Skermanella sp. TT6: one gene and its partner. The main gene of each other region encodes a partner of the protein of the gene in region 2 in a complex. Links are inferred from orthologs where the notes say so. Each region holds a gene or a part of one and is shown on either strand. Other genes may lie near its edges.

What was found. Proteins that work in one complex are often made in the same cells at the same time.
Region 1: the proteins of IGS68_RS02975 (region 2) and tldD are in contact, whole or in part, in a solved structure (PDB 5NJ9), measured with the Escherichia coli proteins. The link is inferred for Skermanella sp. TT6 from one-to-one orthologs.

Annotation. Positions count from the first base shown.
Region 1 is NZ_CP067420.1:3,149,065-3,153,505, forward strand. The notes cover bases 676-3,566. They hold tldD (metalloprotease TldD), read left to right. Parts: upstream 676-1,348; coding sequence 1,349-2,785; downstream 2,786-3,566. Other genes in these bases: IGS68_RS14875 (lysine--tRNA ligase), read left to right, coding at 676-1,213; IGS68_RS14885 (hypothetical protein), read right to left, coding at 2,852-3,034; IGS68_RS14895 (hypothetical protein), read right to left, coding at 3,400-3,566. In the rest of the region: more of IGS68_RS14875, read left to right, coding at 1-675; more of IGS68_RS14895, read right to left, coding at 3,567-3,867; IGS68_RS14900 (gluzincin family metallopeptidase), read left to right, coding at 4,071-4,232; IGS68_RS14905 (IS256 family transposase), read right to left, coding at 4,351-4,441. UniProt on the Escherichia coli protein: Metalloprotease involved in CcdA degradation. Suppresses the inhibitory activity of the carbon storage regulator (CsrA).
Region 2 is NZ_CP067420.1:628,661-633,177, forward strand. What follows is about bases 1-2,967. They hold IGS68_RS02975 (TldD/PmbA family protein), read left to right. Parts: upstream 1-788; coding sequence 789-2,147; downstream 2,148-2,967. Other genes in these bases: IGS68_RS02970 (hypothetical protein), read right to left, coding at 316-507; IGS68_RS02980 (LysR substrate-binding domain-containing protein), read right to left, coding at 2,188-2,967. Also shown: more of IGS68_RS02980, read right to left, coding at 2,968-3,108; IGS68_RS02985 (peroxiredoxin), read left to right, coding at 3,219-3,758; IGS68_RS02990 (carboxymuconolactone decarboxylase family protein), read left to right, coding at 3,876-4,406; IGS68_RS02995 (LysE family translocator), read right to left, coding at 4,490-4,517.

The DNA of each region.
Region 1 (4,441 bases), 2.5 Mb from region 2 along the record:
GCTGCGGGGTTTCCTCGACAGCTTCGGGTTCGAGTACGAGTTCCAGTCCGCGACGGACTGGTACGGTTCGGGCCGGTTCGACGACGCGCTGCTGACGGTGCTGCGCAACTACGACGCCGTCATGAAGGTGATGCTGCCGTCGCTGCGCGAGGAGCGCGCTGCGACCTACAGCCCGTTCCTGCCGGTCTCCCCGACCACGGGCCGCGTTCTCCAGGTGCCGATCCTGGAGCATGACGTCGATGCCGGCACCATCGTGTTCGAGGACGAAGACGGCAGGAAGAAGGAATCCCCGGTCACCGGCGGTCATTGCAAGCTGCAATGGAAGCCTGACTGGGGCATGCGCTGGCACGCGCTGGGCGTCGACTACGAGATGTCCGGCAAGGACCTCATCCCGTCGGTCGAGCTGGCCGGGAAGATCTGCCGCATCCTGGGCAGCCAGCCTCCGGAGGGCTTCAATTACGAATTGTTCCTGGACGACAAGGGCCAGAAGATCTCCAAGTCCAAGGGCAACGGCCTGTCGGTCGAGGAGTGGCTGCGCTACGCCCCGCCGGAAAGCCTGTCGCTTTACATGTTCCAGAAGCCCCGCGTCGCGAAGCGCCTCTATTTCGACGTGATCCCCCGGGCGGTGGACGAGTACCTGGCCTTCGTCTCCAAGTTCCCGCAGGAGGAGCCGGCGCGCAAGCTGGAGAACCCGGCGTGGCACATCCATGGCGGCCACCCGCCGGAAGCGCGCAGCGACCTGAGCTACAACATCCTGCTGAACCTGGCCGGCGTCGCCAACGCGGAGAGCAAGGACGTGATGTGGGGCTTCATCACCCGCTACGCGCCCGAGGCAAACCCCGAGAGCGCGCCGTTCCTGGACCGGCTGGTGCAGTACGCCGTCAACTACTACCAGGATTTCGTCAAGCCGACCAAGCGGTACCGCGCGCCGACCGACCAGGAGCGCGCCGCGATGCAGGAACTGCTGGACGAACTGGGCCGGCTGCCGGAAGGCGCCAAGGCGGAAGAGATCCAGTTCCAGGTCTACGAAATCGGCAAGCGCCACGGCTTCGCCGACCTGAAGAGCTGGTTCCAGGCGCTCTACGAGGTTCTGCTGGGGCAGACCACGGGTCCGCGCATGGGCAGCTTCATCGAGTTGTACGGCATCGGCAACACGCGCGACCTGATCGCCCAGGCGCTGGAGCGGCGGATCGAGCCCCAGCCCGCGGACTGACGGTCCCTGGGGTCGAGGACGGGGTGAAGGGCGGGTCTCGGTCGGCCCTTCACATCCGCGGGGGCTGGCCCACATAAGTATTCTACCCTTATGATGGGCCTGTTGCCACGGCATCCCCCCGTTCCGGAGTCTTGTATGAGCACCCTCGCCGTAACCGACGACATCTTCTTCAACCGCGCCGGGCTCGACCGGTCACGCACCGAATCGATCGTGTCGGAAGCATTGGCGGGTGCCGACGACGGCGAACTCTTCCTGGAATACAGCCAGTCCGAAAGCCTGGCCTGGGACGACGGCAAGCTGAAGAGCGCCAGCTTCGACACCAGCCAAGGTTTCGGCCTCCGCGCGATCTCCGGCGAGTCGACCGGCTACGCCCATGCCTCCACCCTGTCGGAAGACGCCATCCGCCGCGCGGCCGAGACCGTCAAGGCGGTCCATGCCGGCCACAGCGGTACCATGGCCGAGCCGCCGACCGGCACCAACCGGGCTCTCTACGAGGCGATCAACCCGCTCGCCCTGGTCGATTTCGAGACCAAGGTCAAGCTGCTGTCGGACATCGACGCCTATGCGCGCGGCCGTGACCCGCGGGTCCGGCAAGTTTCGGCCTCGATCGGCGGCGAGTGGCAGGCGGTCCAGATCATCCGGGCCGACGGGCTGCGCGTCTCCGACGTCCGCCCGCTGGTCCGCCTGAACATCTCGGTCGTGGTCGCCGACGGCGACCGCATGGAGAGCGGCGGCCACGGGGCCGGCGGCCGGACCAGCTACGAAGCCTATCTGGATCCTGCCGCATGGCAGGGCCAGGTTGACGAGGCGCTCCGGCAGGCCCTGGTCAACCTGGGCTCGATCGCGGCGCCGGCTGGCGAGATGACGGTCGTGCTCGGCAACGGCTGGCCCGGCATCCTGCTGCACGAGGCGATCGGCCATGGCCTGGAAGGCGACTTCAACCGCAAGAAGACTTCGGCGTTCGCCGGCCTGCTGGGCCAGCGGATCGCGGCTCCGGGCGTGACCGTCGTCGACGACGGCACCATCGAGGGGCGGCGCGGGTCGCTCACGGTCGATGACGAGGGCACGCCGAGCCAGTCCACCACCCTGATCGAGGACGGCATCCTGGTAGGTTTCATGCAGGACCGCATGAACGCCCGCCTGATGGGCGTCAAGCCGACCGGCAACGGCCGCCGCCAGAGCTTCGGCCATCACCCGATGCCCCGGATGACCAATACGGTGATGCGGTCCGGCGACAGGACGCCGGAGGAGATCATCCGCTCGGTCAAGAAGGGGCTCTACGCCGTGAACTTCGGCGGCGGTCAGGTGGACATCACCTCGGGCAAGTTCGTCTTCTCCGCCTCGGAAGCCTACCTGATCGAGGACGGCAAGGTCGGCCCCGCCGTGAAGGGCGCCACCCTGATCGGCAACGGCGCCGACGCGCTGACCAAGGTCAGCATGATCGGCAACGACATGGCGCTGGATCCGGGGATCGGCACCTGCGGCAAGGAAGGCCAGGGCGTGCCCGTCGGCGTCGGCCAGCCCACCCTGCGGATCGACGGCCTTACGGTCGGCGGCACCGCGGCCGCCTGATCCCGAAACCTCGCCGGCCGCATCGCTCCCGCAAGGGACGCGGTGCGGCGGCGGGGACATCGCCCCTCAGGCCGCTGTCGCCTGCGGCGGTTCCGCGTTCTTGATCATTCTGTCCACCAGTTCCCGAGTGCTCCCGGTGGCCCCGCAGGTCGGGCACTCCACCGAGATGCTGTGACGCGGAGCGGTGAAGTCATGGCCGTTCGGACAGGTGATGCGGAAGCTGCTTTTTTCGCGTGCAACGATCTTCATGACGTCACCCCCTTCGGGCCGGATACTGGTTGCCTGTCATCATACCGTCACGCGCTCATGGCGCGGTGCGGCATGTTCTCACAGAGTAGCATGCTGCGCTGCCGCATCGACGGCGCGAAGCGGGAACCGGGGACGCGGACGGCTACTCCCTTCCCGTCAGCCGGACGGGCGAACGGCCGGTTCACGAAATCTGCATGAAAATGAAATCCGGTGCTGGACAGGCTCCGGAATTTTTCCTACAAGCACGCCCCGACGGCGACGCTTCAGGCCACGCCGGACAGGATGCCCAGGTAGCTCAGTTGGTAGAGCAGGGGACTGAAAATCCCCGTGTCGGCGGTTCAAATCCGTCCCTGGGCACCACCTCCCTACCGACAATCCCGCAGGAATTCGAAGACGCTCTCGATCGCAGCGCTCGTCATGTACTTGCGTCCCGTTTCGGTGGGGTGAATGTCGCTTTCGGCAAGCACTTCGTAGGCTGGACGGAGACGGTCGATCCGGTCCGTCAGGCGCGTCAATCGATCCTCTATCTCACTGAGCCCGGCCCGCAGTTCATCCGGATGCCGTTCCACCACGGCAGCCAAGTCGAACACATCACGGACCTTGAAGGTGGATGGCCTGTAAAGCATCTTCTTCACGGCCGTTTCCCATGGCGTATCGATGTTCAAGATCCTGCCGCGGAATTCCCATGACTCGATAGCCCGATCCGTGCGGCTACCGCTGATGATGAAGTCGATTTCACCGCGGTCCAGAACCAGCTTGAGATAGTTTCCTGGGTACTCGAACTTGCGGCCATCAAGAAGCTGTTTGGTGGCAGGATTGCGATTGGGCGACAAGTCCCGAATGATGTCGGCACTGCCGACGAAGGCGTTGATGTCGTAACTGTAGCGGTGGCCATAATGGACTGCCAGTGACGTTCCTCCACCAAAAACTTCACTCAGGAATCACGGGCAGAGTATCAAAGAGTCGGATCGTCGAAGTCAGCAGGTCTTGCCAGGCTGAGGTCGGCCATTTCCTTGATCCAGGGAAGGTTTCGTCCATGCGTTACTCTCCAGGTGCGAGACGCGCGATAGAGCTGCTCGAAATCGACGACATTGGCAAGCACGAGATCATGGATGGCTTCGATCGAAACCTCGTCGAAAAAGGCTTCGATATGGGGAAACCAGGCTGGGTCGGGATGCGAAGTGCTGAGGCAATGTAACAGTCCCGGGGCATCCAGATGGCGAGGGCGCGGCGCGTTGAGCGTGATCGTGTCCCCAGACGTGGTGTAGGATTGGCGTCACCAATCATCCTGGTTCCCAGCAGTCTGGCCGGGTTGCTCATGCCCCTGCGGCGGGCAGCATGATGGGGCTATCATCGCCGAGTGGAGCGATAGTTTCCAGTGTCATGTAGCGGGCGCGCTGGACGGCC
Region 2 (4,517 bases):
CCCGCCGAGGCCGAAGCGCGTTACTATGCTCAAACCGAGGACATCGCCAGGGCGGCGTGACTCAAGCCAGATTGCCTCCGGAAAACTCGGTGCGGTTCACTTTCGTCTGTCCCGCCAAACGGACAAAAAAGAGGCCGCCATGAAGGCGGCCCGAAGTCTAGGGAGGAAACGCCCAAAGAGGCGTCGCAACATCTCTGCTGCAGTGCAAAATGTAATGTACGGTTCAGTACATCGCAAGCGCAAACACCGTTTTTTCCCATCCTACTTTCGACCGATGGGGTCCGACGGGGCTGTTCGGCCTGCGTCGGTCCCGGATCAGGCGGCGTTCCGCAGGCCGTCGTTGGCCGGCGTCGGTGCCACGGCACCCTGGATGATCGAAGCGGCCGGCCGGGTGGAAACCTGCTCGGAGCCGGTCAGCTTGCGGGTGATGACCATGCTGACCACGGTGTGGACGACTGCCACCAGGGCGAGGATGGCGATGGCTTCGAAATTGGTCCCAGTCAGCATGGATCGGCTCCGGTTCGGTAGGAAGTGCGGCAGGGTGTCTGCTGGGTTGCGTTGGAAGGAAGATGCTTCCGATCGATTTGGATGTCAAATACGGTATGCCGTATTTTGTATACCAGAAATGTAGATCAGCCCTGCGTTCCCTGGATGCCTGCCGGCGGCCGCCGCAGGCGGGGTGCGAAAAATGCGGGACAGGCCCATCTCTCCCCTGCCATCTTTCGCCGACACGGCCCACCTTGATAGGGACGTCCGAAAGAGCGTGCGCGAAATGAAATGGACCGGAGATGTCGATGCCTGCTGATTCCCACAACGCCTCCCTCTCGCTGCTGGAAGACCTGATCGGGAAGGCCAAGGCCGCCGGTGCCGACGCCGCCGACGCGGTGCTGTTCGACGGCGCTTCCCTGTCGCTGTCGCAGCGGCTGGGCCAGCCGGAGCGGCTGGAGCGGGCGGAAGCCGGCGACCTGGGCCTGCGCGTCTTCGTCGGCAAGCGCCAGGCGATCGTCTCGACCACCGACCGCAGCGCCGACACGCTGGCGGCCCTGGTCGAGCGGGCGGTCGCCATGGCCCGCAACGTGCCGGAGGACCCCTTCAGCGGCCTCGCCGATCCCGACCAGCTCGCCCGCGGCTGGCCGACCGACCTGGAGATGGACGACCCGACCGAGCCGTCGGCCGAGCAGATGATCGAGCAGGCGCGGATCGCCGAGGAGAGCGCCCTGGCCGTCCAGGGCGTCACCAATTCCGAAGGGGCGGAGGCGAGCTGGAGCCGATCCCACGTCGCCATCGCCGCCAGCAACGGCTTTGCCGGCGCCTATTCCATCTCGCGCCGCAGCCTGTCGGTGTCGGTGCTGGCCGGGACGGGCACGGGGATGGAGCGGGATTACGAGTACAGCTCCAAGGTCTTCGCCGAGGACCTGGCCTCGGCGGAGGAGATCGGCCGGGGCGCCGGCGAGAAGGCGGTGCGCCGGCTGAACCCGCGCAAGGTCAGGACCTGCCAGGTGCCGGTGGTCTACGACCCGCGGGTATCGCGCGGCCTGATCGGCCACCTGTCCGGGGCGATCACCGGGCCGTCGATCGCGCGCGGCACCAGCTTCCTGAAGGACAAGATGGGCGAGCAGCTGTTCCGGCCCGAGATCACCATCGTGGACGACCCGCACGTCCGGCGCGGCCTGCGCTCCAAGCCGTTCGACGGCGAGGGCGTCGCCAATTCCCGGCGCAACATCATCGAGGAGGGGCGGCTGACCACCTGGCTGCTCGACCTGCGCTCGGCCCGGCAGCTCGGCCTGACCTCGACCGGGCACGCCTCGCGCGGCACCTCCGGCCCGCCGTCGCCCTCGCCCAGCAACCTCTACATGGCGCCGGGCACCCGCTCGCCGGAGGAGCTGATCGCCGACATCGGCCAGGGCCTCTACGTCACCGAACTGATGGGCATGGGCATCAACGGGATCACCGGCGACTACAGCCGGGGAGCCGCCGGCTTCTGGATCGAGAACGGCGAGATCGCCTATCCGGTCAGCGAGCTGACGGTCGCCGGCAACCTGAAGGAGATGTTCAAGGTCCTGGAGCCGGCCAGCGACCTTGAGTTCCGCTACGGCATGGACGCCCCGACGATCCGGATCGAGGGCATGACCGTCGCCGGGACCTGATCAGGTCCCGCCGGGCCTCCGCCGCGAAGCGGGGGCCCGGTCAGCCGACCGGTTGGGCACCCAGCGGCAGATTGTCGCGCAGGAACTGAGCCAATTCCCTGAACTCGCGGCTGCGGGCGGCCTCGCGCCGCCAGACCAGGGCGATTCGGCGGGACGGGCAGGGCGGGGCGAAGGGACGGATCTCCACCGACCCGTTCGGCGCGGAGGCGCCGGTCACCGACAGCGCGGGCAACAGGGTGATGCCGATGCGGCTCGCGACCATCTCGCGGAGCGTGTCCAGCGACGTCGCGGCGAAGCTCTCGCGGTCGCGCGCCCTGGCATGGCCGCAGACCGCCAGCGCCTGGTCGCGGAAGCAGTGGCCGTCCTCCAGCAGCAGGACCTGCTCGTCGGCCAGGTCCGATTCGCTGACCTGGTTGCGCGCCGCCAGCCGGTGGCCGGCGGGCAGCGCGACCACGAAGGTCTCGTCGAACAGGGGTTCGGCCTCGAAGGACGGCTCGGCCACCGGCATGGCGAGCATCAGCGTGTCCAGGTCGCCGCCCTTGAGCCGTTCCACGAGTCGCCCGGTCTGGTCCTCCCGGAGATAGAGTCGCAGGTCCGGATATGTGCGGCGCAGCGAAGGAAGGACCCTGGGGAGCAGGTAGGGGCCGACCGTGGGTATGACACCTAGTCGCAGGTCGCCCGCCAGCGGAGCCGCCACGCCCTGCACGCTGTCGGCCAGGTCGCGCACTTCGGCGAGGATGCGGCGCGCCCTTTCGGCAACCTCGGTGCCGATCGGGGTCAGCATCACGCGGCGTTTCGTGCGCTCTACCAGCTGGGTGCCAAGTGCTTCTTCCAATTGCTGAATCTGGGCCGACAGGCTGGGCTGGCTGATGTTGGCCGCATCCGCCGCCCGGCCGAAATGCAGGGTGTCCGCGACCGCCACCAGATAGCGCAGGTGCTTGAGCGTGACGGCCTGACTCATCGGCCTCTCCTATCACTGCGTTCGGAAAATGCGATTGGATTTATCATAGGGCTGCCGCCAGTTTTGGAACTGTTCGAATTTAGTGCACTGCAGCATACGGAGCGAGTTTCATGCTTACTGTCGGCGACAAGTTTCCCGCCTTCGACCTCAAGGCCGTCGTTTCCACCGATATGAAGGAAGCCTTTGCCCAGATCACCGACCGCTCCTTCGAGGGCAAGTGGCTGGTCGTGTTCTTCTGGCCGAAGGACTTCACCTTCGTGTGCCCGACCGAGATCGCCGCGTTCGGCAAGCTGAACGGCGAGTTCGCCGACCGTGACGTCCAGGTCCTCGGCGCCTCGACCGACAGCGAGTTCGTGCATCACGCCTGGCGCGTCCACCACGACGACCTGCGCGACCTGCCGTTCCCGATGCTGGCCGACATCAAGCGCGAGCTGAGCACCGAGCTGGGCATCCTGGACAAGGCCGAGGGCGTGGCGCTGCGCGCCACCTTCATCGTCGACCCCGAGGGCATCATCCGCTTCGTTTCGGTCAACGACCTGTCGGTCGGCCGCAACCCGCAGGAAGTCCTGCGCGTCCTGGACGCCCTGCAGACGGACGAGCTGTGCCCCTGCAACTGGCAGAAGGGCCAGGACACCCTGCAGGCCGCCTGATCCCGCTTTCCGAAGGGACTCGCCATGGTGGGCGCCGAAGGGCGCCCATCGTGCCGGCGCCGGTTCCCGTACCGGCCTGATCTGCATTCACCTGTCCGCACTTAGGAATTGCCTGCCATGTCGATCGATGCGCTGAAGGGCAAGCTGCCCGACTACGCCAAGGACCTGAAGCTGAACCTGTCCGGCGTGTTCAACACGCCCAACCTGACACCGCAGCAGGCTTGGGGTACCGCCGTCGCGTCCGCCCTCGCATCGCGCCAGCCCGAAGTGATCCGTGCCATCGTCGCCGACGCCGGGCAGCACCTCGAGCCGGCGGCGCTGAACGGTGCCAAGGCCGCCGCGGCGATCATGGGCATGAACAATATCTACTATCGCTTCGTCCACCTGTCCGCAACCAAGGACTACGCGCAGATGCCGGCGCGCCTGCGCATGAACGTCATCGGCAATCCGGGGGTGGACAAGGTCGATTTCGAATTGTGGTCGCTCGCCGTCTCGGCCGTCAACGGCTGCGGCATGTGCATCGAGAGCCACGAGCACGAGGTCGTCAAGAAGGGCGTCTCCAAGGAAGCCGTGCAGGACGTGATCCGGATCGCTTCCGTGATCCACGCCGTCTCCGCGGTGATCGACGGCGAGGACGCGCTCGCCTGAGCGCTCCTTCCGCCCGGGAACGATCCGGAAAAGGCGCCGGCCCGCGAGAGCGGCCGGCGCCTTTTCCGTCTGCGCCGCCCCGTTCAGTTCATCGCGGAGGCCGGCCCGGCG